One region of the Bacillus sp. GW821-FHT11D08 genome, then DNA from elsewhere that is predicted to be linked to it. Evidence: riboswitches for the same ligand, from Rfam matches in the RefSeq annotation. Region 1 holds a riboswitch; each other region holds the start of a gene.
The links. Region 1 has a riboswitch for S-adenosylmethionine ahead of mtnK (S-methyl-5-thioribose kinase). Riboswitches for the same ligand answer to the same signal wherever they lie in the genome.
Positions count from the first base shown of each region.

Region 2: linked by a shared signal. The riboswitch ahead of AC1RRX_RS04345 (bifunctional homocysteine S-methyltransferase/methylenetetrahydrofolate reductase) and the one ahead of mtnK (S-methyl-5-thioribose kinase) in region 1 are both predicted to bind S-adenosylmethionine.
Region 3: linked by a shared signal. The riboswitch ahead of metN (methionine ABC transporter ATP-binding protein MetN) and the one ahead of mtnK (S-methyl-5-thioribose kinase) in region 1 are both predicted to bind S-adenosylmethionine.
Region 4: linked by a shared signal. The riboswitch ahead of AC1RRX_RS04805 (methionine biosynthesis PLP-dependent protein) and the one ahead of mtnK (S-methyl-5-thioribose kinase) in region 1 are both predicted to bind S-adenosylmethionine.

Region 1 is NZ_JBXARS010000002.1:390,510-398,002, reverse strand. It holds gene AC1RRX_RS05745 (pyridoxal phosphate-dependent aminotransferase) at 1-1,133, opposite strand, end outside; gene AC1RRX_RS05740 (carbon-nitrogen family hydrolase) at 1,225-2,004, shown strand; SAM riboswitch class I at 2,097-2,251, shown strand; gene mtnK (S-methyl-5-thioribose kinase) at 2,362-3,546, shown strand; gene mtnA (S-methyl-5-thioribose-1-phosphate isomerase) at 3,553-4,614, shown strand; gene AC1RRX_RS05725 (methylated-DNA--[protein]-cysteine S-methyltransferase) at 4,856-5,353, opposite strand; gene AC1RRX_RS05720 (PAS domain-containing sensor histidine kinase) at 5,350-7,493, opposite strand, start outside.
Region 2 is NZ_JBXARS010000002.1:152,507-159,999, forward strand. It holds gene AC1RRX_RS04335 (pentapeptide repeat-containing protein) at 1-138, opposite strand, end outside; gene AC1RRX_RS04340 (GNAT family N-acetyltransferase) at 334-774, opposite strand; gene AC1RRX_RS04345 (bifunctional homocysteine S-methyltransferase/methylenetetrahydrofolate reductase) at 857-2,698, opposite strand; SAM riboswitch class I at 2,788-2,909, opposite strand; gene AC1RRX_RS04350 (YajQ family cyclic di-GMP-binding protein) at 3,010-3,501, opposite strand; gene AC1RRX_RS04355 (CvfB family protein) at 3,601-4,497, shown strand; gene AC1RRX_RS04360 (BMP family lipoprotein) at 4,668-5,645, shown strand; gene AC1RRX_RS04365 (methyl-accepting chemotaxis protein) at 5,642-7,291, shown strand; gene cypC (CYP152 family fatty-acid peroxygenase CypC) at 7,423-7,493, shown strand, end outside.
Region 3 is NZ_JBXARS010000001.1:509,923-517,415, reverse strand. It holds gene sufC (Fe-S cluster assembly ATPase SufC) at 1-203, opposite strand, end outside; gene AC1RRX_RS02640 (YuzK family famiily protein) at 380-532, opposite strand; gene AC1RRX_RS02635 (carboxymuconolactone decarboxylase family protein) at 725-1,102, opposite strand; gene metQ (methionine ABC transporter substrate-binding lipoprotein MetQ) at 1,196-2,011, opposite strand; gene AC1RRX_RS02625 (methionine ABC transporter permease) at 2,025-2,693, opposite strand; gene metN (methionine ABC transporter ATP-binding protein MetN) at 2,686-3,711, opposite strand; SAM riboswitch class I at 3,817-3,923, opposite strand; gene AC1RRX_RS02615 (SCP2 sterol-binding domain-containing protein) at 4,032-4,382, opposite strand; gene AC1RRX_RS02610 (thioredoxin family protein) at 4,479-4,799, opposite strand; gene AC1RRX_RS02605 (toprim domain-containing protein) at 4,802-5,167, opposite strand; gene AC1RRX_RS02600 (YusG family protein) at 5,237-5,473, opposite strand; gene gcvH (glycine cleavage system protein GcvH) at 5,528-5,911, opposite strand; gene AC1RRX_RS02590 (arsenate reductase family protein) at 5,971-6,327, opposite strand; gene AC1RRX_RS02585 (acyl-CoA dehydrogenase FadE) at 6,441-7,493, opposite strand, start outside.
Region 4 is NZ_JBXARS010000002.1:229,812-237,304, forward strand. It holds gene AC1RRX_RS04760 (ATP-dependent helicase) at 1-77, opposite strand, end outside; gene AC1RRX_RS04765 (hypothetical protein) at 198-452, shown strand; gene bla (subclass B1 metallo-beta-lactamase) at 521-1,270, shown strand; gene AC1RRX_RS04775 (ABC transporter permease) at 1,312-2,034, opposite strand; gene AC1RRX_RS04780 (ABC transporter ATP-binding protein) at 2,027-2,764, opposite strand; gene AC1RRX_RS04785 (AbrB/MazE/SpoVT family DNA-binding domain-containing protein) at 2,765-2,998, opposite strand; gene AC1RRX_RS04790 (GNAT family N-acetyltransferase) at 3,157-3,588, opposite strand; gene AC1RRX_RS04795 (YjcG family protein) at 3,593-4,108, opposite strand; gene AC1RRX_RS04800 (esterase family protein) at 4,134-4,856, opposite strand; SAM riboswitch class I at 5,031-5,156, shown strand; gene AC1RRX_RS04805 (methionine biosynthesis PLP-dependent protein) at 5,226-6,347, shown strand; gene metC (cystathionine beta-lyase) at 6,340-7,493, shown strand, end outside.

The DNA.
Region 1 (7,493 bases):
TCTTTAAGTCTTTCTTCACTTGTCAGAAGACCGACTCTTATATAGCCTTCCCCCCATTTTCCGAACCCGTTTCCGGCAGCGACCGCGACATCCGCTTTCTCGAGCAGCAGATCTGAAAACGACTGTGACGTATAACCGTCAGGCACAGGGAGCCATGCAAAAAAGGAGCCCGCCGGAGCCGTCACATCCCAGCCGATATTGCGGCAGGCTTTAATCCATGCATTGCGTCTTGATTCATATCTGTCATTTTGCGCCGCGACGCATGCCTGATCCGCTAAAAGTGCGGCTGCCGCCGCCTGCTGCGCCGCGGGAAACAGGCTGACAAACATATGATCCTGATAAAGGTTGATCGCTTCGATGACAGAAGCGTTTCCGACGGCAAATCCGACCCGCCAGCCCGCCATATTATACGTTTTGGACAAGGTATAGATTTCGATTCCCGTCTCTTTTGCGCCTTCGGTCTGCAAAAAGCTCAGCGGTTTATGCCCGTCAAAGCCGACGGCTCCGTACGCGAAATCATGAACGACACAAATGCCGTTTTGCTCCGCAAAACCGACCGTCTCCTCGAAAAACGCCTCTGTCGCCACAGCGCCGGTCGGATTATTCGGATAATTGAGATACAGCAGCTTCGCCTCGCTCCGCACCTTTTCAGGAATTACGCTGTAATCAGGGAGAAACCCTCTTTCTTCCGTCAGCGGCATCATTTCCATTCTCGCTTTTGCAAGGGCGACGCCTGACCAGTAATCAGGATATCCGGGATCAGGCACCAGAATGGTATCTCCCGGGTTTAAAAGACATTGCGGAAGCTCAACAAGTCCCGCCTTGCCTCCGAACAGCACGGCGACTTCCGTTTCCGGATCAAGCGTGACCCCGTACTCCCTTTCATAAAATGCAGCGGCTGCTTCTTTGAAGCTGTAAGCGCCCCGGAATGATGAGTATTTATGATTTTCCGGCCTTTCGACGGCGCGCTTCATTTCTTCAACGATATGCTGAGGCGTCGGCTGATCAGGGTTTCCCTGCCCTAAATTGATGACGTCTCTGCCTTCTTTCAGCTTTTGATTCACTTTTTGCACCAATGATGCGAAAAATTGTTCCGGCAGCTGTTTGAGTACATCTGAGATTTCAAAGTTCATATTTTCACCTTCTAAAAATGTCTTGAAATGATAGTCCATCATCATATATGGTTAAATAAAAAAAGTAAAGAGAAACTTGAGGTGTTAAAAAATGAAATGGACCGTTTCCTGTTTGCAATTTGATATTTCATACGGAAATCCTTCAGAAAACTTTAAAAAAGCAGAATCTTTGATTGAGCAAGAAAGCCGCCATGCGGATGTAATCGTGCTTCCTGAGTTGTGGACGACCGGCTATGATCTCACACGGCTAGACCAGCTGGCGGATGAAAACGGCAAAGTTTCGGAACAATGGCTTAAAGAAACGGCAAAAACATACAACGTACACCTCGTTGCCGGATCTTTTGCGGTCAAAGAAGGCGAAAATGTCTATAACACCATGTACATCGCCGATAACAGCGGACAGATCGTGAAGCGGTATCAGAAAGCCCATCTGTTTCAGCTGATGGATGAACACCTTTACTTGTCAGCAGGAAACAGCGACGGTTCCTTTGAGCTTGACGGTGTCAAGTGCGCCGGACTGATCTGCTATGATATCCGTTTCCCCGAATGGATCAGAAAGCATACGTCCCGGGGCGCGAATGTCCTGTTTATCTCTGCGGAATGGCCTCTGCCCCGCCTTGATCATTGGCGAAGCCTGCTTATCGCCAGAGCAATTGAAAACCAATGTTTTGTCGCAGCCTCTAACTGCACGGGGTCCAATCCCGATAATGAATTTGCCGGCCACAGCCTGATTATTGACCCGTGGGGCCGGATTTTAGCCGAAGGAGACCGGACGGAAGGCGCAGTCCGGGCGGAAATCGATGTGTCAGAAAGCGCGGCCGTGCGGGGAACCATTCCGGTTTTTCAAGACTTGCGGCGTGAACTATATTAATTTTCAAAAAAACGTTGACAAGAATATCCGGCACCTGCTAATATTTTCATCAACTGATTAATCCGAATTGTGATACAAATCAATATATTTTTCTCTTATCGAGAGTTGGGCGAGGGATTGGCCTTTTGACCCCAACAGCAACCGACCGTAATTCCATTGTGAAATGGGGCGCGTACATTTTGCGCCGAGACGATTGTCTCATAAGGCACGGTGCTAATTCCATCAGATGTTATCTGAGAGATAAGAGGCGGACTGCACTGTTTCAGCCTCCTTCTCTTTCAGAGAAGGAGGCTTTTTTTTCGGGCGTATTCTCCGTCACGATCTCTTACTGCCACTACATAATTGGAGGGTAAATCCATGTCAGCAACTAAAACAAGTCTTTATGAACAATTAACAGAAAGCTCCGCCGCCGCGTTAGCCGTCAAGCTCGGCTTATTCCAAAACAAAAGCACTCTGACATGCCGTGAAATCGGCGACGGCAATTTAAATTACGTCTTTCATGTTTACGATAAAGAAAACAAAAAAGGACTGATTATCAAACAGGCGATTCCTTACGCGAAAGTCGTCGGTGAAAGCTGGCCGCTTACAATTGACAGGGCGAGAATCGAAAGCAGCGCCCTCATCCGCCAGGGCGAACACGTGCCGCACCTCGTTCCGGCCGTTTACTATTCCGATACTGAAATGGCCGTCACGGTAATGGAAGACCTCTCGCATTTGCGGATTTCAAGAAAAGGGCTGCTGGAAGGGAAGCATTATCCGAACTTATCCGCCCATATCGGTGAATTTTTAGGGAAAACGCTTTTTTACTCATCCGATTATGCGCTTGATGCGAAAGTAAAGCAGCAGCTCGCAAAGCAGTTTACAAATCCTGAGCTTTGCAATATTACGGAAAGGCTTGTGTTTACAGAACCGTTTCTCGACCATGAGACAAACGATTTTGAAGAGGAGCTGCGCCCATACGCAGAAAAAGTTTGGAACAATTCCCGGCTGAAAGAAGGTGCTGACGAATTGAAAGCCATCTTTCTGAATTCCGCGGAAACATTGGTTCACGGCGATCTGCACACGGGAAGCATTTTCGCCGATGAACATGAAACAAAGGTGATTGATCCCGAGTTTGCTTTCTTCGGACCGATCGGGTTTGACATCGGCCAATTTATCGCCAATCTGCTGTTAAACGCCCTCAGCCGCGACGGTGACGACAGACAGCCGTTATATGATCATACTGCCGCCGTATGGGATACATTTGTGAAAACATTCAGTGAAGCATGGGAGAAAGACTGCTTGCCTTCCCGCAGACACCTGCTGGAAGACACACTGAAAAACGCGTTTGAGGAAGCGGTCGGTTTTGCGGGATGCGAACTGATCCGGCGCACGATCGGACTCGCCCATGTGGCTGACTTAGATGAAATCACTCCGTTTGACAAACGAATCGAACGGAAGAAGCTCGCGCTTGACATCGGCGCCTGTTATATCGAAAACAGAAAAAAACTGAAGCATATCACCGAGGTTCTGGACCAATTTAAGCTCCGTGTAAAGGAATGATGCAGCATGACCAATGAATTTGCCATCCCCCGTTCTGTGGAATGGAAAGAAACCTACATCCGCATTTTAAATCAGCAAAAGCTTCCCGACGTCACTGAATATGTGGAACTTGAAACAAAGGAAGATGTATTCGACGCGATTGTCACGCTGAAAGTAAGGGGCGCCCCGGCCATCGGTATAACCGCGGCGTTCGGACTCGCGCTCTCCGCCAAGTCGTTTGAAGCCCGCGACCTTTCGGATTTCCGACGTCAGTTCGCGGATGTCAAAGCGTATTTAAACAGTTCGAGGCCCACTGCCGTCAACCTCGCGTGGGCGCTTGACAGACTGACGGATTCCATCAGGGATGCGATCTCAATCAATGAAGCGAAGACAACGCTCGTTCATGAAGCCATTCAAATTCAGATTGAGGATGAAGAAACATGCCGAATGATCGGCCAGAATGCGCTGCACCTTTTTAAAAAAGGCGACCAGATCATGACCATCTGCAATGCGGGCTCGATTGCCACAAGCCGATACGGTACGGCGCTTGCTCCCTTTTACTTAGCGAAACAAAAAGATCTCGGCCTTCATATCTACGCATGTGAAACAAGACCCGTTCTCCAAGGATCACGGCTGACGGCGTGGGAGCTGATGCAGGGCGGAATTGATGTCACGCTCATTACCGACAGCATGGCCGCCCATACAATGAAGGAAAAACATATTTCTGCAGTCATTGTCGGCGCTGACAGAATTGCAAAAAACGGTGATACGGCCAACAAAATCGGAACGTACGGCCTCGCTATTTTGGCAAACGCCTTTCAAATTCCGTTTTTTGTGGCCGCACCGCTTTCGACATTTGACTTGCAGATTGAAAACGGCTATCAGATTCCGATTGAAGAGAGAGATCCGGATGAAGTCAGACAGATCTCCGGCATACGCACCGCTCCCGAAGATGTGCCGGTCTTCAATCCGGCCTTTGACATCACACCGGGCAGCCTGATTTCCGGCATTATAACCGAGAAAGGAATTGTGACCGGCTCTTACACGGAAGAAATTGAACAATTATTCACTGACTGCCAGCTGAGCTGAAAAACCGCTGATGATATTGCCTCAGGCAATGTCAGCGGTTTTTTTGTCTGCACAATGTAATCACTTCATCTTTTTGGACGGCTGTAATGAGATGCATTTTAAAAAACAGCTCTGCATAACCGGCTATCTTTTGCGGACGGCTCATTTTCATCAGGCTTCGTCCTCCTTTTTCATCAGACCAACTTTTTTCACTTAATAAAATGATATGTCGGACGTGAAAAAACGGAACGTGCCATACGCTTTATTTTTCTTTATAGGATATTTGTTCGATGTTCAGCAGCACCGCTTTTACATCCGTCTTCGTGCCCGCGTATCCCGTTAAGGCGCTGTTTTTGCCGATTACCCGATGGCAAGGGATCAAAATCGGCAGCCGGTTTCGTTTATTGGCTTGTCCGATGGCGCGCACCGCTTTCGGTTTTCCGATCGCTTCAGCCATATCGCCGTAGCTTCGGGATTCCCCGTAAGGAATCATCGTCAGCGCGTTCCATACCCTTTCCTGAAAGGGTGTGCCTTTTTGTCTCAGAGGCAGAGAGAATTGCTTTCTTTCTCCTGAAAAATATGATGCCAGCTGCTGTTTCGCCTCCGACAGCAAAGCGGTTTCGCACGGCTTTACGCCGGGCGCGTCTTTCCGCCATTCCTCAAAATCTTCCCCGGTGAGAAACAGGCCGGTAATAAAGCTCTCTTCCTCTGTTATGATGACGGTTCCAAACGGCGCTCTCACACTTGTAAAACAGATCATTCCCCGCTCCTTCTTTCTTCGGTATTCTGCCGGATCGGAAGCGTCAAATGAAAAACGGTGCCCTTCCCTTCTTCACTTTCCACATGAATGCGTCCCTGATGTTCTTCGATGATTTTATAGCTGACCATGAGACCGAGGCCCGTTCCCCTGTCTTTTGTCGTGTAAAATGGTTCACCCAGACGTTTTAATTTGTCTTCGGAAATGCCTGTTCCTTCATCTTGAATAGAAATCAAAATGTGGTCTTGATCAGAAGACTGAATGGTCACGTAGATATTGCCGCCGCCCGGCATGACTTCAATGGCGTTTTTTAAAATATTGATAAACACCTGTTTTAATTGATTCGGTTCACAGTAAATCGGCGGGATGTTTCCGGTCAGGTTCAGATGGATCTGCACATTGACAAGATTGGCCTGGGCATTCAAAAGATCAGCCGTGTCTTTCATAATCTGCGTCACGTCTTTTTCTTCATATAATATCGCCTGGGGTTTCGCTAAAATTAAAAATTCAGTGATGATAGACTCGATGCGTTTTAATTCTGAGGTAATGACGTTAAAGTACAGAGAATATTCGCCTTCAATGCTTCCTTGAAGAAGCTGAATGAACCCTTTCAGCGCCGTCATCGGGTTTCTGATTTCGTGGGCGATGCCCGCCGCCAGCTCCCCTACAACATGAAGAGTGTCGGATTTCCGCAGCCTCTCTTCAAGCTCTTTGGCCTCTGTGACATCTTTAAAGATGGCCAGATTCATATTTTGAATGATATTTCTTTTGAAGGAGAATTCCAGTTTGCGGCTGTCGCTGCTGCTTAACAGGAAGGGGATTTCATTATCCATTCCTTCTAAATCAATCTTTCTGGCGGGAACACCCGCGTTTTCAATATCAAATAAAGAAAGAATATCCGGAACGGTGTACGCTCTCAGCTCCTCATCCGGCATACCGAGTATACGGCTTGCGAGAGGATTCGCGTCAATAATGCGGAATTGGTTGTCAAATAAGACCTTGCCGTCCATTGAGCCGTTGAATACTTTTCTGAATTTCAGCTCGCTTTCCCGCAATTCCTTTTCCATCCGCTTACGATCGCTGACATTTCTTAAAATGGTTAAATGCTGACCTTCAAGTATGGTTCGTTTTGATGTGAATTCCAGCTCTTTAAATTGGCCGTTTGCCATCTGAAACAGCATTTCTTCACGGATTTCCCCGTATTTTTCATATTTTTTCTTAATCTGTTTGTATTTTTTCTGCGGATCAACGATAAACGTACATAAATTCGTCTCCACCAGTTTATCCATCGGCAGTTCGAAAATGCGGCACGCCGATTCGTTTGCTTTGGCAATCTTTCCGTCATCAGACCAAATGACAATCGCGTCCATGGCGTTTTCAAAAATTTCGCGGAATCGCTCTTCGCTTTTGAAAAGTTTCAATTCCATCAACCGTTTCTCTGTTATGTCCCTCATAATGGACATGTAGAACCCGCTGATTAAGTTGGACGTAATCGTAAATTCAAACAGCTTCTCTTCGCCCGACCGAAGCTTGACGGGCAGTTCTCCTTTGGCGTTTCCTTTTCTGCGGAGGGTTTCCCAGATTTCTTTCAGATGCTTTTTGTTTTCTCCGTCGGTAAAATGGCGGAGCGACAGATGGGACAATTCATTCTGGCCGATCTCAAAGCTTTTGCAAAAAGAGAGGTTCGCATCAATAAACCCGCCGTCCTTATCAAACAGCACGATGCCGTCGACAGCCCTGTCAAACAAATCTTTAAACAGCTGCTCGTTCATGGAGAATTCGCGCTCTAATATTTTTTTAGAGGAGATGTCCCTCATCACCACAAAAAAATAATCCTCCCCAATTCCGTCTCTGGCGAGGAATTCAATGTATTTCGTCGCGCCGCTGTCAAGCTTAATCGGCACCTCTTTCCACAGATGGCCTTTTTTTAAAAACTTTTTCACGGCCTTATTCAGTTCTTCCTGAGGCACGGAATATAAAAAATCCAGGACGGAGCGGTTAATGAGGTTCTCTGCCTCAATCTGCATCATCCGGGCCGCAGCCTCGTTCGCCTGGACGATTTTCATTTCCTTACGGCATATAAAAATGGCATCAAGCGTGTTATTCATAATCACGTGATACCGGTTCAAATCACTCTTCAGGC
Region 2 (7,493 bases), 240 kb from region 1:
GGCGCGCAGGCCGTCCAGTTTGCTGTTTACGACGGCGTTTTCTATGGCGACTTCTTTTATGAGGTCGTCCTGAAGCGCTTCTGTGAAAGAAAGCACCGGCAATTCTTTCGGGATTTTCGGTTTTTGGATCGTATTCATCTCATACTTCCTTTTCTGAATTAATAGCTGAAAACGGCAATTGACAGATATCGTTCTGCCTGCCATCCTTGCTGTTGTGTAATGTACAAAGGGTATTAAAAAAGCGGGAGGGCGTCAATAGTACCGCATATAAAAGCAGGCGTGACATTCAAGGTAATGCCCTTAGAGACATGTCCCCAAGGGCATTTGTCTGTTTCAGGCGAGTTCTTTATACATGATCACATGCGGGCCGATGCCGGGTATGTCAAAGGGGCTGCCCGTGCTTTTCCAGCCGAGCTTTTCGTAATATCCCTTTACGTGACATCTGGCGTTGCACCAGACAAGCGCCGCCCCCATATCTGCCAGTTTTCGTTCTGCATAGGCGATTAACGTGCTTCCCGCTTTTTGCGTCCGGTATTCCTCAAGCGTCGCCATGCCGCGCAGCTGATAGGCGGGCGCTGCCTGTAAAGCCTGCTGGTTCTGCGGGTAGAAAGAAGCGATGCTGATCAATGTCCCGTCGTAAAAACCTCCGAGATGAAAGGCTCCTTTGACGCTGTCCTGATCATATTTACAATCCTCAATCGTCTGATGGGGGCGCAGCACGCTGTGTCTGATCGCGTATGTGTCTTCTGCGGTGATGGGTTTTACTTCAACCATGAAAAAATCCTCCTTTGCTTGATTCTTTTTCTGTATCGTACCATGAAAAAGCCGCCTGTCATATCAGGCGGCCTCTTCCGCGTTAATGCAAATATACATCAGCCCGCTTTTCATCCTTTTGCTTAATATAAGCTGCAAGCTCTGACGTCAAATCAGAACGGAGAAACGGGGTGATTAAATAAATTCCGTTAAACAGTTCGCACGCCGTGTCGAGAAGCGACTTGGCGATGGCGAGGCCTTCGGCTTTCTGCTTCCGCTTGTCTTCGCCGGCGAGCGCCATTTTTTCGCGGATGCTGTCTGACAGCTTAATGCCCGGGATTTCATGATGGATGAACTCTGCGTTGCGGCTGCTCGTTAACGGCATGATTCCGATATACACCGGTGTTTTGAGATGCTTCGTTTCATGATGAATGTCAATGAGCTGCTGCTCCGAGTAGACAGGCTGGGACACGAAGTAGTCAGCTCCGCACTCGATTTTTTTCTCCAGCCGTTTTACTGCTTTATCGAGATGGCGGACATTCGGATTAAATGCTCCGGCTACGGAAAAGTTCGTTTTCTTGCCGAGCGGTTTCCCTGATAAAGAAATGCCCTCGTTGAATTGTTTAATCAGCCTGATCAAGTCAAAGGACGTTAAATCATAGACGGAGGTAGCCCCTGGAAAGTCGCCGATTTTTGAAGGATCACCCGTGATGGCTAAAATGTCGGTGAGCCCGAGCGTATCCAGCCCCATTAAATGTGACTGAAGGCCGATGATGTTGCGGTCTCTGCATGTAATGTGAACGAGAGAACGGATATCAAGGCGCTCTTTCAGCAATGAACCGCAGGCTGCATTGCTGATCCGCGGTGTCGCCAATGAATTGTCGGCGAGCGTCAGCGCTTCTATGCCGGTTTCTTTTAATTCAGCCGCCGCTTGCAGAAATTTGTCAAAATTCAATTTTTTCGGCGGATCAAGCTCTACGATAATTGACCGTTTTTGAGCGGCGATTTCGTTTAAACCCGGTTCGATTCGTTCGTTGCTGACTGAGATGACTTCTTCTTCCCGTCTGATTTTCACTTCTTTCTCAGTGACGGGGGAAAGGCCGCGGACCGCTTCAGCCATGGCTCTGATATGGTTTGGCGTCGTACCGCAGCAGCCGCCGATAATGCGCGCGCCCTGAGTGCGGAACTGTACGGCGCTCTCCCGGAAATAGGCATCGTCCGTATCATAAACAAGCCGGCCTTCTTCTAAAGACGGAAGGCTGCTGTTCGGATAGACCGATAAATAAGCGTCACTGAAAATCGGCACTTCGGTGAGCGCTTCAATCATGTGGTACGGGCCGAGCCGGCAATTGATTCCCGTTATGTCAGCGCCGAGATCGGCAATGGACCTGAGGGCTTCCCGAAGCGGCGTTCCGTCCTGCAGCACGCCCTGTTCGTGCATGGATACGTTCAGCATAATCGGAAGTTCCGTTTCTTTTCTCGCGATCTTCAGCACTTCGCGCGCCTCTTCTAAATCATAGTATGTTTCCAGAAGCAGACCGTCCGGCTCTTCGTGCAGCAATAAATAAAGCTGCTCCCGAAAGCTGCGTTTAATCTCCTCCAGGCTGTAGGCGTTTTTGTTAAAGGTGCGGATGCCGCCCATCGTTCCCAATACATAAGCGCCGTCTGAGGAAGCGCGCGCGATTCTGACCGCCTCCTGATTGATTTTTTTCGTTTCGTCCTCAAGTCCGTATCTTGAGAGCTTAATAAAATTCGCGCCGTACGTATTTGTCTGGATGATGTCTGCCCCGGCTTCCACGTAAGCCTTATGTATCCGCTTGATCTCTTCGGGCTTTGATACGTTCAGTTCCTCAAAACATCTGTCAATGCCGTAGGAATAGAGGAGAGTGCCCATCGCGCCGTCTCCGATTAAAATCCGTTCTTTTAAGTCTTGTAATAGTCCCATTGTTTGCCTCCTTCGTCACATTCAGCAAGGAAAAAAGAGAAATAAAAAAAGTCTTCTTAAGAAGAAGACTTTGTAATCATTTGTCTCTCTTCTTATCTTCCAAGCTGTTTTTAGCTTGCTGGATTTAGCACCTTGGTCATGGTTTGGGTAAACCACTACACCGGTTGCTGAAGCGTCGTCGGGCCAGTCCCTCGGCTTCTCTTGATAAGAACGTTCATGTAATTGTCATGGGTTTCCAAAACTTAACTGTGAAAATCCCTTTCTCCAAATTTACCGAAAATAGAGACAATAATCAATAGGAATCACATAATTTATCTAAAATTAATAAATTGAACGTCAATCGGCAGGTCTGCTCCGCGGACGGCTGCAATAATCTGCTGCAGATCATCTTTATTTTTTCCGGTGACGCGCACTTGGTCGTCCTGAATCTGCGACTTGACCTTCAAGCCGGAGTTTTTAATCACCGCGTTGATTTTTTTGGCGTTGTCTTTATCAATGCCCTGTACAAGCTTCGCACGCTGGCGCACCGTGCCTCCCGATGCATTTTCGATTTTGCCGTATTCAATGTTTTTCGTCGGCACGTCCCGTTTGATCAGCTTGCCGCTCAGCACATCTTTGAGCTGATTCAGTTTAAACTCGTCATCAGAAATCAGGACAAGTTCTTCCTTTTCTAAAGTTACATCGCTTTTCGATCCTTTAAAGTCATAGCGCGTGCCGATTTCTTTCAGCGTCATCTGAATCGCATTCTGCACTTCGGGAAATTCAACTTTGGATACAATATCAAAAGAACTTTCTTTTGCCATGAGAAAACCTCCTATAACATTTCACTTATGAGTTGATTATAGTAGAATAAAGAGAAATGTCCAACAGCATAAAGCATGAATTTATGCATATTGGAAAAAATGAGAAAAACATCAGCCTCATACGGGCGAATCAGGAAGGACGATAACATGAGACCAGGGCAGCAGCTCACGCTTAGTATAGATCACCAAACCGATTTCGGTTATTTTTTAACCGACGGCGAGGATACGGTTCTTTTACATAACAGTGAAATCACAGAGGATATCGAAGACAGAGATGAAGTGGACGTATTTATTTACGTCGATCATCAGGAAAGACTCGCGGCGACGATGAAAAAGCCGCTCATCAGCTTTTATGACTACGGATGGGTGGAAGTGACGGACGCTGTGGAAGATATGGGCGTATTCGTCGACGTCGGTCTGTCAAAAGACGCGCTCGTCGCAACGGAGCACCTGCCTCCGTACAAATCCGTCTGGCCGCAAAAAGGAGACAGACTGTATTGCATGCTGAAGGTGACAAGCCGCGGGCGCATGTTTGCCAAGCCGGCGCCTGAGGATATCATCAGTGAATTATTTACGGATGCAGGGGAAGACGTCATGAATAAAGACCTGACGGGCACGGTGTACAGACTGATTGCATCAGGCTCTTTTCTGATTACCGATGAAGGCATCCGCGCGTTTATTCACCCTTCAGAAAGAAAAGAAGAGCCGAGACTCGGCAGCCGCGTGACAGGGCGTGTCATCGAGGTGAAGGAAGACGGCTCCGTCAACATGTCCCTGCTGCCGAGAAAGCAGGATGCGCTTTCGGTTGACGCGGAAGAAATTCTGACCTATCTGAGATCAAGAAACGGCGCGATGCCTTACGGAGACAAAAGCCATCCTGACGATATCCGCGAACGGTTTCATTTAAGCAAAGCCGCCTTTAAGCGGGCGCTCGGGCATCTGATGAAAAACGGCAAGGTCTATCAGGAAGACGGCTGGACATACGAAAAACAATAAATTTTCTGCAAAAACATCGGTGAACCAAAACCGATGTTTTTTATTTTCTCAAAAGCTCCTATACCCTCATTTGTTTAACATCCTGCCGAACATACATATTTTATTGAAATAAAATATTCTGACATCCGAACCGATATATAACTGTAGAAAAAAACAAAAGGAGAGTTTCAATGAGAAAAATGGCGATATTTGCGGCTGTACTGCTGCTTGCGCTCAGCACGGCGGGATGTGCCGGCAAATCTGAGGAAACGGCGGCCGAAAAAACGAAAACAATCGGCATCATGCTGACAGACAACGGCCTCGGCGACCAATCATTTAATGATTCAGGCTTTCAAGGTTTGATGAAAGCGAGAGACGAGCTCGGCATCACATTTGACTATCGGGAAATAAAAGACACCGGTACATACGAAAAAGGACTGACCCAGCTTGTCCGGGAAGGCAATGACCTTGTTGTGGGGCTCGGTTACAGCATGCAGGCGGATTTAGAAAAGGTCGCTAAAAAATATCCGAAGCAGCGGTTTGTGCTGATTGATTCCGTATCAGGCCTGGATAATGTCACCTCCGTCACGTTTAAAGAGGATGAAGGAAGCTTCTTAGCCGGAGCGCTGGCGGCCATGACGAGCAAAACCGGCACAATCGGATTTATCGGCGGTTCAGATGCCGACGTCATTAAACGGTTTAAAAAAGGCTATCTGAAAGGCGCGGAATCAGTCAAACCGAATATCCGCGTGCTGTCGGACATCAGCGGTACGTTTGATGATGATAAGCTCGGGAAGGGCATCGCCCAAAACATGATCCGAAAAAAAGCCGATGTCCTGTTTACGGCGGCCGGCTTCACGGGTGTCGGCGCACTGAAAGAAGCGGAGGCGCAAAAAGTATACGCCATCGGTGTTGACAGCGATCAATATTACACCGCCGAGCACGCCGTTATCTCTTCTTTAGTGAAAAACGTCGACCATGTCATCTATGAATTGGCGAAAGATTTAAAAGACAACAAGGAGATCAAAAGCGGAGAGATCGTTTACGGACTGAAGAAAAACGGCATGGACTTAGCTAAGATCAGAGTTGTCAAAAACGCAGGCGGGCTGACGAAAAAGATCACGGATATGAAAAACAGTCTGATTGAAAAAGGAGGCGATCTGAAGTGACATTACGGACAAGGCTGCTCGTTAACGCAGCCGTTACGATGATTTGCTTCGCCGCCGTCATCGGCTTTACCATCGTAAACATGATGAAGATTCAGGCTTCAAATGAAGATGAAGTGGACGCGCTGTTAAACGTTCAGGAAGCAAAAGCTGACCTTAATACGTTAAAAGAAAGCATCACCGGCTATTCCTATACGCTCGCAGACGCCCAGAAAGAAGATGTGCGAAGCTATATGAAAAGCAGCTCAGACAAACTGGCGGCGCTCAAAAAAACGATGACGGACGGTGCAGACAAAGCCGCTTATGACAAACTCGCCAAAAAATACGAATCATGGCAGGCGGAGGCGGACGCTGCTCTTGATTCGAAAAGCCCGGCTGAAGCGACAAGGACGGCGGCCCGCATCAACGGTCTTCTGAATGATATTTATATGCTGAATCTGAAAAGCCGGGATCACTATGAAGACATGCAGAAGCAGACGGCTGACCAGATTCAGTTTATCGTTTACAGCGCAGCCGTGCTGACCATCGTGATACTTGCCGTCACCGTCATATCTTCCATCAGGCTGACGAAGAGAATTGCAGGGCCGATCCGCCGCATGGCTGAAAATGCCCGTCGTATTGCAGGAGGGAACCTTGCTGTTGAAATGCTTGATTATAAAGGGAAGGACGAACTGAAAGAGCTGAATGACTCATTCGGAATGATGGCTGAACAGCTCCGCACCTTAATTCAGGCGATCGGAGAGGTCGGCCGTGAAGTCGAGACTTTCGCGGAAGGTTTGACGAAGGAAAACCAGACGCTGAAGGACATGACCGAGCAGGTGTCCGTGTCGACGGAAGAAATGGCGAAAGGCTCCCAAACCATTTCAGAAGATCTGCAGCATACGGTGCAATTCATTGAACAAATGGATGAACATTCAAAGGCGAACGCCGAACGTTCAAAACAAACGACGAGAAGCAGCGAAGAGACGATTGCGGCGGTGGCTGCGGGGCGCGGTGCTTTAGCCGAGACCAAGCAAGCCATTGATAAAAGCAATGAGACATCAAAAGAGATTTCCGAAGCCGCCGATCTCTTCATAGAGCATGCGGCAGGCATCAGTATGATGGCGCAGACCGTTTCTGACATTGCGGGCCAGACCAATCTGCTGTCATTAAACGCCGCAATCGAGGCGGCCAGAGCAGGCGAGGCCGGAAAAGGATTTGCCGTCGTTGCCGAGGAGATACGGAAGCTCGCAGACGGATCAGCCAAAGCGACCGCGCAGATTTTCGATATGGTAAAGCAAATTGAAGACGGCATCACGTCTATTACCGGAGCTGTCACGACCGGCGTCGCTTTAGCGGACAGACAGCAGGAGCTGATGGAGAAAACGTCAGAATCATTCGTCCATATTGAACAAAAAGCCGCCCATATTAAAGCGGAGCTTACTCAATTGGACGGACGGATCATCGAATCGAAACAGCTTGGTGAGCAAGTGCTGCATCATGCCGAAAGCATCAGCGCCGTTATTCAGGAAACGGCTGCGGGAAGCGAAGAGATTTCTGCCTCCGCGCTTGAGCAGCTGTCTTCTTTTCATAAAATGGCGGAAAGCGTCGATAATCTGGTGAGCCTGACAGAGCGATTAAACGATCAGGTCCGCCGGTTTACTTTGTAACGGGCTTATGCCCGCCCCTGATTTTTGCAGCCTGACATGAGTAACTTCTGAATGAAACACAAATACTGAATATACTTGTGTTTATATTTATTCTTTTTCGTGAAAGGTGAAAAAAGATGGGAGGAATCGGGATGAATGAACAAATTCCGCATGATAAGGGTCTTGATAATAGTCTGGCTTTATTACGCGATGGATATGTATT
Region 3 (7,493 bases), on a different contig from region 1:
CCGTCAAGCGTGATGCTGCCTTTTGTAACTTCGTATTTCGGGTGTCCCATAATCGCTGCTGAGAGCGTGGATTTACCGGTACCGTTCGGCCCCATGACAGCGTGGAATTCGCCGCCTTTTATTTCAAGGTTTACACCTTTTAAGATCTCTTTTCCTTCGATTTCAACGTGAAGATCCTTGATCGTTAATGTTGAAGCAGCCATATCTATACCTCCAAAATATATAATCATTATTCTCAATTTATTCTCATTCTAATTTTATAACAAATGAAAAGTAAATACAACTTTTTATATTACCCGGAACATTCCTAAAGTTTATCAAAGATCAAGGCGTAATTAAAGCTGTTTGAAACAGAAAAAGGGCGGAAATCCACCCTTTTTTACTGACCGATTTTCTCATTAAGCTGCGCTGCGAGGAACTTGCTTTTTTGATATTCAAGCTCCCTCTGCCGTTCGACTTCCATCCTTTTTGAAAGACGCCGTCCGTATTCCTCGTAGCCGATGCCGTGTGACTTCTGCATCGCTTTTTCCATTTCAGGCGTATAGTCAAGGTCCAGTCTCTCGTGGCTGGTGCAGATAATGAATCAATCCCTTCATATATTTGTTTCTATTGTAACAATGATCCCCTGCTCCGGCCAAAGAGAGTGTGCCCCTGAATCCTTTCGAATGTGCCGGAAACCGGCGCTCGCTTTATCTGAAAAACGGTATTCACACGATTGCTCATTCTAATGCGTCGTATGTCCGAATTCCTGAATGCACTGCTGCACGAGGGTCACTCCCTGACTGAGAGCCGCGCCGCCCCCGAATGCCGCCGCGACGCTGATGACCTCAAGGATGTTTTCTTCTGTGGCCCCTTGGTCAAGGCAGCCCTTCGTATGATAAATCATGCAAAATTCATCTTGAGCGCTGATGCTGATGCCCAGAGCGATTAATTGTTTCTCTTTTTCAGTTAATGAATCCGCTGAGAAACACTGTTCAGTAAATTCATTAAACTTCCGCCCCATCATCGGCATTTTTTGTTCAAATATGCCTAAACCTTCTTTGTATTGTTTTAACGCGTCATGCACGCTTTTGCCGTTATCCTGGTATTGAGCCACTGCCATTCCCTCCAATAAGTTAACCTTCCCTTTTATTATGGACAGTTCTCCGATTAATACCCGAAAAAAACCCCGGATGACTCATCCGGGGTTTTCGCTTTATTCAGATACGGGAAGCACGGCTCCGTCGTATTTTTTCTCAATGAAGTCTTTGATTTTCTTAGAGTGAAGCACTTCCATAAGCGCTTTGATTTTCTCTGATTTTTCGTCACCTTTGCGTACGGCGATGATGTTTGCGTACGGGTTGTTTTTCGTTGATTCCACTTCAATCGCGTCTTTTAACGGATTCAGTTTGTTTTGAATCGCATAGTTGACGTTAATGAAGACTGCATCGCCTTCTTCTTCATTATATGCTTTCGCCGTTAATTCAGGGGCGATTTTTTTGAATGTCAGGTTTTTCGGGTTTTTCGTAATGTTTTTCGTAGTCGCTTCAATCGTTTTCACCTTCGGATCAAGTGTGATCAGTCCGGCTTTTTCAAGCATCGCCAGCATACGGCCTTGTTCAGCGACATTGTTAGTCATGATGATGGTCGCGCCTTTAGGCAGGTCTTTCAGTGATTTGTATTTTTTCGTGTAAATTCCGAATGGCTCAAGGTGAACGGCTCCGGCATTCACGAGTTTGTAATCTTTATTTTCCTTCATTTCCTGTTCAAGGTAAGGAACGTGCTGGAAGTAGTTCGCATCCACTTCATTATCAGCTAACGCTTTGTTGTACATTTTGTAATCGTTCAGCACTTTTACTTTTAATGTGTAGCCTTTTTCCTTCAAGAGCGGTTCCGCTTCTTTTAAGATTTCAGCATGCGGTGTTTTTGTCGCGGCGACGACGATTTCCTTTTTATTCGAGCCGTTTGATCCGCAGGCGGCCAAAACTCCCGCGAACACAAGCAGCAGCGCACTTAATACAATCTTTTTCAATGTAAATCCTCCCTTATCTTTTGTCTATTATATTTGTAATTACATCACCGATAATCTGAATGATAAAGACGATGATGAGTATAAATACTGTCGCTACAAACGTTACATCCGTATTATTGGACTGGTAGCCTTCTACATATGCAAGGTTTCCGAGTCCGCCTGAACCGATGGCGCCGGCAATGGCGGTAGATCCGATCAGGGCGATGGCCGTAACGGTGATGCCTGAAATTAACGCAGGCATTGATTCAGGAATCAGCACTTTGAAGATAATCGTCGATGTCTTTGCTCCCATTGATCTGGCAGCTTCGATGACTCCTTTATCGACTTCCCGGAGCGCAATTTCCGCAAGACGGGCGTAAAACGGCGCGGAGCCGATAATCAGCGCCGGCAATGCGGCGTTCGGTCCTAAAATCGATCCGACCAAAATCTTAGTAAAGCCGAGAAGCAGAATAATTAAAATAAGAAACGGAATAGACCTGAAAATATTAACGACCGCCGCAATCACGGTGTTAATGATTTTATTTTCCCATAAGCTTCCCTTGCCCGTTAAAAAGAGCAGAAGACCGAGAACCGCTCCGATGATAAATGAAAAAACTAAAGCGATGACCGTCATATAAAGGGTCTCGTATGTGGCCGTCCACAGCTCGGTTATATCAACGTTCGGGAACCATTTTTCAAACATTTGTGATCACCTCTGCTTCTACCTGTTTGTCTTTGATGAACCGGATCACGTTTTCTACTTCTTTTTCCTGACCGTCAATATGAATGAATAAAGAACCGTAGGCTCCGTCCTTCGTCTGTGAAATTTTCCCCTGCAGAATATTGACGTCCACATCAAAGTTTCGGATCATTTCCGTAATGAGGGGCTGCTCGGCTGCCTGCCCGACAAATGAAAGCTGAATCGTTTTTCCTGTCGCTGTTTCCTGCAGAAAATGCTGGATGGTTTCTTTCGTCTCCTCTGGTTCTGTCACCTGCTGAACGAAACGCTTGGTCATCGGTTCGCGCGGGTTTCTGAAAACTTGGAGTACTTCGCCTTCTTCAACGACTTTCCCGTTTTCCATGACTGCGACTCTGTTGCAGATTTTTCGGATGACGTGCATTTCATGGGTAATGAGCACGATCGTCAGGCCGAGTCTGTCATTTATATCGGATAAAAGATCCAAAATTGAATCGGTCGTCTGCGGATCGAGCGCTGATGTCGCTTCATCGCACAGAAGGACTTTCGGATTATTGGCGAGCGCCCGGGCGATGCCGACACGCTGCTTTTGACCGCCGCTCAGCTGCGACGGATAAGATTTTTCTTTCCCCTCTAATCCGACCAGTTTAATCAATTCATCAGCGCGGCGGACCCGTTCGCTTTTTTTCACGCCGGCGATTTCCAGCGGAAACATAATGTTCTCCCGGACGGTGCGCGACCACAGAAGGTTAAAATGCTGGAAGATCATGCTGATTTCCTGGCGCGCTTTTCTCAGCCCGCGGCTGCTTACTTTATTTAATTCCGTCCCCGCGACTTCCACGGTTCCCGACGTCGGCTTTTCAAGGCCGTTCAGGAGACGGATTAAGGAACTTTTACCAGCTCCGCTATATCCTATAATTCCAAATATTTCGCCCTTTTTGATATCAAGAGTGACATCTTGGACAGCATTGACATCCCCATGCTTCGCTTTGTAAATTTTTGAAACATTTTGAAGATGGATCAAAGCAATCACCCGCCTTACACTATTCTAAGAAATCTTCCGGGTTTCTCCGCAAAAGAAAAGCCTTTCTGCAAAAATGAGCAGAAAGGCTTATTGAAAAAGGCCTTTCTCTCATCTTTCAAAGCAGACCGCTTCGAGTGAATTGGCACCATTTCAACATTGTTGATGGTTGCCGGGCTTCATAGGGCACTTCCCTCCACCTCTCTTGATAAGAGAAAACATATCGTATTTTCGTCCGGAAATTCTTACTGTAGAATAGCACGGCGAATGATAAAAAGTCAATAAAATAAATATTGGAAGCTATTGTCACATAGTAGATTGAGTTACGGCCGTTTACTGATCGCCTGAAAAAATCCGTTTGTCAGCCAGAGGATGGCCTCCAGCTTCAGCAGAGCTCTGAATGATCCTTTCACTTTGAGTTTTCCGCTTTGGATAAGCTTTTGCAAAGAGACATCACCATGCAGGAGATGAATGATTTCCGTCTGGTTTCCGTAAAAGGTCAAATTAGATTTTTCCTTTGAAACCGACGTTTTTCTCATTTCTCCCTGTCCGTTAATTGAGACCGTTAAGGCTTCTGTTTCTCCTTGGAATGTAATCAGCAGCGTTGAGGCGTTTAATAGCGGTTTCAAAAACAGATGCTGTCCGTCATTCTCTGAAACTTCTATTTTCTCCACTCGTATAACCTCCCGTTTTAATGGCCATACATACACTTTCTCTTTTTAACGGACAGAACCCTTTATAAACCGCACGACATTTTCCTGTAAATATTGTCACATCGGGAACGTTTGCGATGTTTTTTGTTTAATCAGCTCATATAAATAGGAAACGGAGCGGAAGGCGTATCCTTTCTCAACAAGCTCTCCGCCTTTAAACAGCAAAAAGCACGGAACGCTTTCAATCTGATAGGCTTTGGCGAATGCGGGGGAATAATTCACGTTGTTTTTATAGAAGGCGGCGCCGGGCAGCATTTCTTCGACGACAGTTAGCATTTTGGACGCCAGCTGGCATGTGCCGCAAAACGGGGTGTACAAATACAGGAGATAAACGTCATCCTGAATCGATTCGAGTTCATTTTCTTGGAGTTCTTTCATGTTTACCACCTCAGGTCGTTCTTTTTCAAAAATACAGTGTCAGCATCAAAGCCGGCTCTGATCAGCACAGATGCGAGATGATGGCCCGGGCACGACTCGACTTGCCTGTATGTTCTGTCTATATAAATATGGCGCGCTTCGGGAAGCTCCCGTTTCAGCTGTTTTCTTAATTTTTCTCCGGAGTCATCTGCGTCCGTTAAAATATAGACGTCTCTGTCAAACAGGCGGTCCGCCAAATCTTCCAGTTCGGTTTGGCCGATCGTCCCGTTTGTACAGACGATTTCCACGGGTTCGATGAGCACTTCCCTGACTTTGATTTTATCAGATTTTCCTTCTACGATAATGACCTTTTCATCTCCGTTGTACATAAGCGCGTCACCTGCCGATTGTTTTAGCGTCAGATTGAAAAAGAAGGCAGTGAAATTCACCGCCAACTGTTAACACCAGCCATTCTCATAATCGCAATCGACATATTTCGGATCGCTGCCGTTTATGACATCGGCTGTTTTATAAAATTTTTGATTTTCAAATGAAAAGCCCTGTTTGAGCTCGTACTGGTCCATGCCTGTCATCTCGCCGATGGCTTCATTTTCATGAAACAAGGAAAACCGGCCGTTTTGAAAGCGGCCCGTAACGTTCTCCGTCACATCGACCTTCTGTTTATCAAAAGCCATTTTAGACACCTCCCGTTACATATAGAATGTCCAAATGGCCCCTTTGCTATCCGATCAGTCTTCTTGTGTCATTTCGTCATATTGCTCGGAAGTCATGAGGTTTTCGATTTCTTCAGCATCAGTCGGTTCCACGACGATCATCCACGCTTTTTCATAAGGAGACTCGTTTACGAATTCAGGACTGTCATCAAGGTCTTCGTTCACTTCCGTCACCGTTCCTTTAATCGGTGCGTACAGTTCGGAAACAGTTTTGACGGATTCCACGCTGCCGAATGGCTCGTCCGCTTTAATTTCGGCGCCGACTTCCGGAAGCTCGACAAAGACGATGTCGCCAAGTTCGGCTTGCGCGAAATGTGTAATCCCGATGCGGGCTTTTCCGTCCTCAACTTTGACCCATTCGTGCTCTTTGGAATAACGCATATCTTTCGGTGTGCTCATCTAAATCCCTCCATTTTTTTCTTATAATAAGAAGATACCATAATTCTTTGAACCTGGCATTACATCCAATATTTTTCGAATTGGTCTTCTTTAAAGCCGACAGTGACTTTTTCGCCGTCTGTCGTAATCGGGCGTTTCAGGAGCATACCGTCTGATGCCAGGAGTTCGAGCTGTTCATCCTCTGACATATGGTACAGTTTTTCCTTTAAGTTCAGCTCGCGGTATTTCATTCCGCTCGTGTTGAAAAACTTTTTGAGCTCAAGACCGCTCTTTTCATAGAGGTCTTTAATTTCTTCTTTCGACGGAGTTTCCTCCGCGATATGTATTTCGTTTATTTCCTTACCGCGGTCTTCCAGCCATTTTTTCGCATTACGGCACGTTCCGCATTTAGGGTACCAGTAAAAATTTAACGACATCTTCTTCACCCCTTGTAAATGATCGTCGTTATTTTAACACAATCACTTGTAAAAACCTATAACGTTGCTTCATGAAAAAGCGCCCCTGATGAAGGAGCGCTTTCAGCATGTGATCAGACCGTATATTTTTCTTCACGGAAGACGGCGGCTGCCGCTTCACGTTTTTTCTGAATGAGGTTTTTCGGCGTCAGGCGCGTCAGTTTGCGCAGCACGGAAAGCATCATGCGGAGGGAATCTCCTTCCTCCATGGCGATCAGTGATTCTTTAGCGTGCGCTTCAATGTTCTGAAGGGCTTCCTGGGCAAAGATTTCCGTATATAACAGCTTCTGCGCGGCTTTTTCGGCACCGTCCGCCGCAATCGCTTTTTCCGTTCTGAGGACGGCTGATTCCAAAGCGTACAGCGCGCTGACGATATCGGCAATGTTCACCATGATTTCCTGCTCGCCTTCGATCTCTTTTCCGTATTTCTGCGCCGCGAGACCCGCTGTCAAGAGGGCGATCTTTTTCGCCTGTCTGACAATGTATTTTTCCTGTCCAAGAGGCTCCGAGCCCGGCTCTTCAGGCATCAGCATCATGAGTTCTTCTTGGAGCGCTTTTGCTTTTTCAAAGAGCGGCAGCTGACCTTTTACGGCTTTTTTCAGGAACGTGCTCGTTACGATCAGGCGGTTGATTTCATTTGTGCCTTCAAAAATTCTGTTGATTCTTGAGTCGCGATAGGCGCGCTCCACTTCATATTCCTGCATAAATCCGTAACCGCCGTGAATTTGAACGCCTTCGTCGGCAATATAATCAAGCGTTTCAGAACCGCACATTTTGTTGAGCGAGCATTCAATCGCGTACTCGGCGATTGACTTCGCGACTTCGCGTCCGTCTTTTTGCTCCGCTTCCGTCAGTCTGCTCATATTATCTTCGAATAAGCCCACTGTTCTGTATACAGAGCTCTCCATGGCGTAAAGCCGGGCTGACATCGTCGCAAGCTTTTCCTGAGTGAGCGTGAAGCTTGAGATCGGCGTTTTAAATTGCCGGCGCTGGTTTGCATAAGCGGCAGACAGCTCAATCACCCGTTTTGAAGCGCCGATTGTGCCGACGGCAAGCTTGTAGCGCCCGATATTCAGGATATTAAAAGCGATGACATGGCCTTTTCCGATTTCGCCGAGAAGGTTTTC
Region 4 (7,493 bases), 160 kb from region 1:
TCAAAAAGGAATTGGTAATGTTCTCTTGAATATGTATGTAAATGTATCGTTCGGTTATTCAGTCGGGCGCATTTCAAAAAGGGGTCCTCCCATTAAAAGGTGTTCATCCATTTGATAGACAAAGAATATCATAACAAAAGAACCGCGTTTCAAAAAGTAAGATTAAGGGAAATAAAAAGCGAAGGGGAGGGGTACATATGATTTATGCAGGACGGATTCAAAACCAGCAGTATTCTCAATACGCAAACCGGGCAGCGGGTTATAAGCCTGATTACGCCGGCATTACGAAAGCGGCCGCCCTCGCCAATGACAGGGTGTACAGAGAGGTGGAGCGCCGCCAGGAAAACACCGCAGCCGCAGAAAAGAAAGTACATGAGGAAAAACGTAAGCGCTCTCTTTCCCGTCTGCCGCAAATCATGGGAAAAGGCCGGTTAATAAATCAATACGTGTGAAAAAGCCCGGATATATCCGGGTTTTTTTGAGTCGTATATATGAAAGATGCGGAAAGGAATGATTCAATTTGAGAAAGCTTTCATTATTAATTGCGGGGTTATTTCTTTTCGGCCTCTTTACTCCCGGAATGAAACCGGCAGACGCGGCGGAGGGCTCCGCAGCAAAAGGTGTCACTCTCACACAGCTGGCGCCGCATGTCTGGATGCATACAAGCATCGGTACGGCAGACGGAAGTCCCGTCCCTGCGAACGGATTGCTTCTTGAGACTTCCAAAGGAATCGTACTGATTGATACTCCGTGGAATGACAGTCTCACAGAGCAATTAATGACACAAATAAAAAAGCGGTTTCCCGGCAAAAGGATGACCGATGCCATTGTGACACACGCCCATGATGATCGTATCGGCGGTCTGAACACCCTGTACAAATACGGTGTAAAGGTGCACAGCACGAAGCTGACCGCCGACTTCGCCCGACAGCAGGGATATGACCGGCCGCTCGGAGATCTGAAAAACGTGACAAAGCTGCAGTTTGGCGATATGAAAATTGAAACGTTTTATCCGGGAAAAGGGCATACGGAAGACAATATGACCGTCTGGCTGCCTGAGGATAAGCTCTTATTCGGCGGTTGCTTAATCAAGGCTTTAGAAACAAAGGAAATCGTGCCTACTCCCGGCTTTTATCCGGATCAGTGGCCGCGCGCCGTCCGCAAAGTCATGAAAAGATATCAGGACATCAGCATTGTCGTTCCGGGGCATGGCAGTCCGGGGGATGACCGTCTGCTGCCGCATACGATAAGCCTTCTGAAAGAAACGTAATAAAGAAGACCGGCGCTCCCATTACGGAGTGCCGGCTTTTTTTATCTCTTCCTGATTTTCATAAAACTGAGGAAAGCAAGTGCAAGCGCCAAAACGGTATATCCCGCTATCGGCCAAATATGCTGATGAAAGGAAGAATAATCTCCGGTTATGACTTCCTGGGCCAGCTCGATCGAGTGAACAAACGGTAAGGCATAAGCGATATGTTTGAATGTGTCACCGAGCAGGCTCACCTCCATCCAAGCCCCGCCCAGAAATTGCACGAGTGTAATATAAATCGTTCCGATACCTGAAATTTGTTTGTCCGTAAACACAGCCCCTAAACATAAACCGAAGAAAACGGACATCATCGCAATCGGCAGCAAGACAGCGATACCTGCGAGAAGATTCATCCACTCGGCGGATAAACCGGCAGCCGCTGCTGCGATAAAACAAATGACGATCTGTAAAATGGCTAACGGCAGCATCGGCAGTGCATAACCGATGACATAATCGGCTGTTTTTAAAGGAGAAGCAAACAAACGGGTCAAAAGGGCGGTCTGTTTGTCTTTTGCGATCAGCAATGCAGAGAACATTGTAAGGAAAGCAAAACCGAAAACAATGAGTCCGGGTGCTAAGTGCTGAATTTTAAAGGTATCAAGCGGCGCATTTTTTTCAATCGCCGTAAACAGAAACAATAGAATAACAGGCAGTGCGATTCCAAGAATAATAGATAGGGGGTCACGAAAAATTTCTTTGCGGTTGCGAATGGCGAAATCAAGCATAAAGACCCGCCTCCCCGTCACAAATCGCTAAAAAGGCATCTTCAAATGTGGCTGAATGAGTTTGCTTTTTCAGAGCCTCCGCCGTACCCAGTGCTTTTAAAGTCCCATTTTCTAAAATGCAAATACGATCTGCCAGGGCTTCAGCCTCTTCTAAATAGTGTGTGGTTAAAATAATCGTCATGTCACCCTTTAATGCCTCAAGATTTTTCCACAACTCGCGGCGTGAACGGACGTCCAGCCCTAATGTCGGCTCATCTAAGAAATAAATATCCGGCTTGGTGATCATTCCCATTGCAATGCTGAGACGGCGCTGCATTCCTCCTGATAATGTTTTGGTTTTTGCTCTTTCTTTCTCTTTTAATTGAAACAATTCGAGCATCTCATCTGTTCTTTTTTTTGCTTCTTTTTTCGGAATTCCGTAGACTCCGGCTATAAACTCTAAGTTTTCCCGTACGGTTAGATGAGGAGCGATGGCTGTTTCCTGCGGGGACATATTCAATTTCGGTTTTATTTTATCCAAATCAGTCAAAATACTGTGTCCAAGCACTGATGCATCACCGTCATCCGGAGAAAGGAGTCCGCAAAGCATACTGATTAATGTCGTTTTTCCGGCTCCGTTCTCACCGAGTAAAGCGAAAAATTCCCCTTTCTCAACTGAGAACTCAAGACGGTCAACGGCGGCGGTTTCTTTATAATGTTTCGTTAATTGCTTCAGCTCAATCGCGTGCATTTACTCATCCTCGCTATCTGCGTCGATTTGCTTAGCGTTTAAAATATCTTTTGCAAACTCGAAAAAGAGTTCTTGTTTAACAAGTGCGATACCTTGCTGGTCATCCCCGAGCATAAGCAGTGAATCCCCCGGATTTATATCAAAAACATCTCTTGCTTCTTTAGGAATGACAATCTGTCCTTTTGTGCCCACTTTAACAGTCCCGAAAATGTGTTTTCCTTTTGGTGCCGTCATGTTTATCCCTCCGAAAAATGAATTGTATTTTTTGTATGAATTGTAATACTTCGTATACTAAACATACATTGATCTTCCATAAAATTCAATAAAATTCATGAAATAGTTTTATTTTCATAAAAAAGCACTCCTGCCATATAACAGGAGTGCTTTTGATTTTATCGTTTGTGTTCCTTTATCATTTCCAGATGGGGGATGCCCGCATCGAGAAATTCTTCGCCGGATGTGACGCGGTATCCTTGTTTTTCGTAAAACGGAACCGCCTGCGTCTGCGCATGTAAGATAAAGCTGTCGGCGCCTTTGGCTGCCGCCGCTTTTTCAAGCGCCTGCATAATGATGGCTCCGACGCCTAAAGAACGATGGCTTTTCATCACGCAGATGCGCTCTAATTTTCCATGCCCGTCTTTCAAGCGCCATCTGCCGGCTCCGACCGGCTGGCCGCCGTCATATATGACTATATGCTCTGACGTGTCTTCGAATTGATCAATCTCTTCTTCTTCCGGAACGTGCTGTTCTTTAACAAAGACCTCTTTTCTGACGAAAAAAGCGTCGTTCAGCTGTTTTTCAGTTTTTGCGATGATGGATTCCAAACAGTTATTCTCCTCCGCCTAATAAAAATGTTTCGTACACAGTCCATGAGCCGTTATCCAGCTGATAGAGCAAGTGAAAACGGTCGATGACTTCTTCGTGGGAAATGTCCAGCATTTTCAGCTGTCCGAGTACGTCGGAATGTTCATCTGACGACAGCTTCTGGCCGACCGTGACATGCGGAACGAAGCTGTATTCCGGCTCGCCGGATAATGCTCCTGAGTAGCATTTCTCACTCAGAGATTTTAATTCCTCCGTCGGCTCTGCTTTCATATATATCACATTATTCACAGGAGAAAACGAGCTGTATTTTGTGATTTTCAGAACGAGCGGATGCGATTCTTTCGCCGTCTGTCTCAGCTGTGATACGACCTGCTCGATTTCCTGTTCTGTCGCTTCAAACGGATCTCTTAGCGTCAGATGCGGCGGAATGAGCGCGTAGCTCGGGTCGTAGCGTTTCCGGTACGAATTTGCGAGATCCTGTAATTTTTTTGATGGAAATAAAACAATACCGTATTTCATGAAAGTTCCCTCCTTAAATGAATGGTTACAGCATTTTTTTCAGCGCCGGCGTGATGAGCGGCTGCCAGTAGGTCCATTTATGATCCCCGTCGAAGGTTTCATACGTGTATTCAGACTGTTTGCTTTCCAGCAGCTGTTTGAGCTCTTCGTTCGGCGCGGTGAAATCAAGAACCTGGCCGTCTGTCGTGTGAACGCCGGTTTCTTTTTCTCCGATTTGATGATAAACGGAAATCTGTTTGAGATCCTCCGACTGCCGGACGGCATCCAGCACGTGCCCGTCAACATACGGAGACTGCATGATGACGTTTCCAAACATGTTCGGATAGTCAATCGCCGTCATGAGCGAAACGGTTCCGCCGAGGGAATCCCCGATCATGGTGCGGCCGTATCCGACTTGATAAGTCGGGTATTCTTTGTCGATAAAAGGAACGAGCTCATTTGCGATGAATCGCTTATATGAGGCGAACTTAGACCCTTCTGGATGGTATGTGTTTCTTCGCTCCCGCACATTTTTATAAGGGACGCCGATAATGATGCAGCGGTCAATTTCCCCTTTTGACATAAGCTCTTCCGCCTGCCGCCCGATTCTCCCTAATCTGAAATAATCATGGCCGTCCTGAGCGATGACCGTATGATATTTATACAGGGGGGAGAAGGTGGCGGGCAGGTAGACCAAAACGGTCATTTCCTCTTCAAGCTCATGGGAGAAAAGTTTTTTCTCATGAATGATTCCGTTTTTTGATGCCACTTCGCATTCCTCCAGGCCGCTTCTTGTCTTGATGGTTTTTTCCTATTGTACCATGAATTATTAGAAATTTCTTTCTTCAGATGCACTTCTTGCGAGAGTTCAGATAAATAAAAAGTTATTGAAATTCATTTTATAGTGCGTTAATATAGAACAATCAGAAAATACAAAACAATATTCTTATCACGAGAGGTGGAGGGACTGGCCCTTTGAAACCTCAGCAACCGGTTTGCTTTGCCGCGGGAAGGCAAAGTGCCAAGGTGCTAAATCCAGCAAGCGATTCACATGCTTGGAAGATAAGAGGAAGAGAAAAGCTCCTTCTTCTTATGAAGAGGGGGCTTTTTTATTTTTGAAAAAGGATGGTGCTTACTGATGACGCAGCATGTTGATACAAAATTAGCCCAAATCGGAAATAGAAGCGAAGAAGCAACGGGAACGGTCAGTCCGCCGATTTATCTGTCCACCGCTTACCGCCATAGAGGAATAGGAGAATCTACAGGTTTTGACTACGTGCGCACGAAAAACCCGACACGCCAGCTCGTTGAAGACGCTATCGCCGTGTTGGAAAACGGTGCGAGAGGCTTTGCCTTCAGCTCGGGAATGGCAGCCATTCAAACGATTATGGCTTTATTTAAAAGCGGGGATGAATTGATTGTATCCTCCGATTTATACGGAGGCACGTACCGTTTGTTTGAAAACGAATGGAGAAAATACGGCTTAAGCTTTATTTACGATGATTTCAGCGATGAAGACTGTTTACGCTCCAAAATAACGGAAAACACGAAAGCGGTATTTGTTGAAACACCGACAAACCCGTTAATGCAGGAGGCGGACATTGAAAAAATCGCCCGGATTACGAAAGAAGCCGGCCTGCTTTTAATTGTGGATAATACGTTTTATACCCCGGTGCTCCAGCGCCCGCTTGAACTGGGAGCGGACATCGTCATTCACAGCGCCACAAAATATTTAGCGGGGCACAATGATCTCCTTGCCGGTCTTGCTGTCGTAAAGGATGAAGAGCTCGGCGAGATCATGTTTAATCACCAAAATGCGATCGGAGCCGTTCTCCCGCCGTTTGATTCGTGGCTTTTAATGAGAGGGATGAAAACACTCGGACTCAGAATGCGCCGTCATGAAGAAAACGCCCGTGAACTTGCGGAATTTTTAGAACAGGAAGAAGAAATCGCCGACGTGTTATATCCCGGAAAAGGCGGGATGCTGTCTTTCCGGCTGCAAAAAGAGGAATGGATCAATCCGTTTTTAAAGGCGCTGAAAACGATCTGTTTCGCAGAAAGTCTCGGCGGGGTGGAAAGCTTTATTACATACCCCGCGACACAGACGCACATGGACATTCCGGAAGACATCCGTATCGCAAACGGCGTCTGCAACCGTCTGCTGAGATTTTCAGTGGGCATTGAACATGCAGAGGATTTGAAGCGGGATGTAAAGCAGGCATTACAGCAAGTAAAAGAGGGGGCCGTGTCATATGAGTAATCACAATTGGACGCTGGAAACCCAGCTCGTGCACAATCCATTTAAAACAGACGGAGCCACCGGAGCCGTCAGCGTCCCGATCCAGCATGCTTCCACATTCCATCAGTCTTCATTTGAAGAATTCGGGACATATGACTACAGCCGCTCAGGCACACCGACAAGAGCAGCGCTTGAAGAAACGATCGCAGGTCTTGAAGGCGGAACGAGAGGTTTTGCTTTCAGCTCAGGAATGGCGGCGATTTCGACGGCGTTTCTGCTCTTATCCCAAGGCGACCATGTTCTCGTCACGGAGGATGTGTACGGCGGAACATTCCGCATGGTGACTGAGGTTCTGTCCCGTTTCGGAATCGAACACACCTTTGTCGATATGACGGACACAGAAGCGGTCGCCCGCGCCATCCGGCCGAACACGAAAGCCATTTATATGGAAACGCCGTCAAACCCGACGCTCGGCATCACGGATATTAAGGGCGTCGTCAAATTGGCAAAGGATCACGGCTGTCTGACATACCTTGACAATACTTTTATGACGCCTGCTCTGCAGCGGCCGCTTGATCTCGGCGTAGATATCGTGCTTCACAGTGCGACGAAATTTTTAAGCGGCCACAGCGACGTGCTGTCAGGCCTTGCCGCCGTAAAAGATGAAGAGCTCGGCAATCAGCTGTATAAGCTGCAAAATTCATTTGGAGCGGTGCTCGGCGTTCAGGACTGCTGGCTCGTATTGAGAGGCTTAAAAACATTGCAGGTCAGACTGGAAAAAGCGAGCCGGACGGCTGAGCGGCTGGCTGCCTATTTTGACGGGCATCCCGCCGTCAAAAACGTTTACTATCCCGGCCTTGCCGGACACCCGGGAGCCGATACCCATAAACGTCAAGCGAGCGGAGCGGGCGCCGTCCTGTCCTTTGAATTGGAAAGCAAAGAAGCCGTCAAAAAGCTGGTCGAAAACGTATCGCTTCCGGTATTTGCCGTCAGCCTCGGCGCCGTCGAATCCATTCTCTCATACCCTGCAGCCATGTCGCATGCCGCCATGCCGAAAGCAGAGAGGGAGAAACGCGGCATTACAGACGGCCTTCTGCGCCTGAGCGTCGGAGTCGAAAACGCCGAAGATTTAGAGCGGGACTTCGAACAGGCATTGAAAAAAATAAC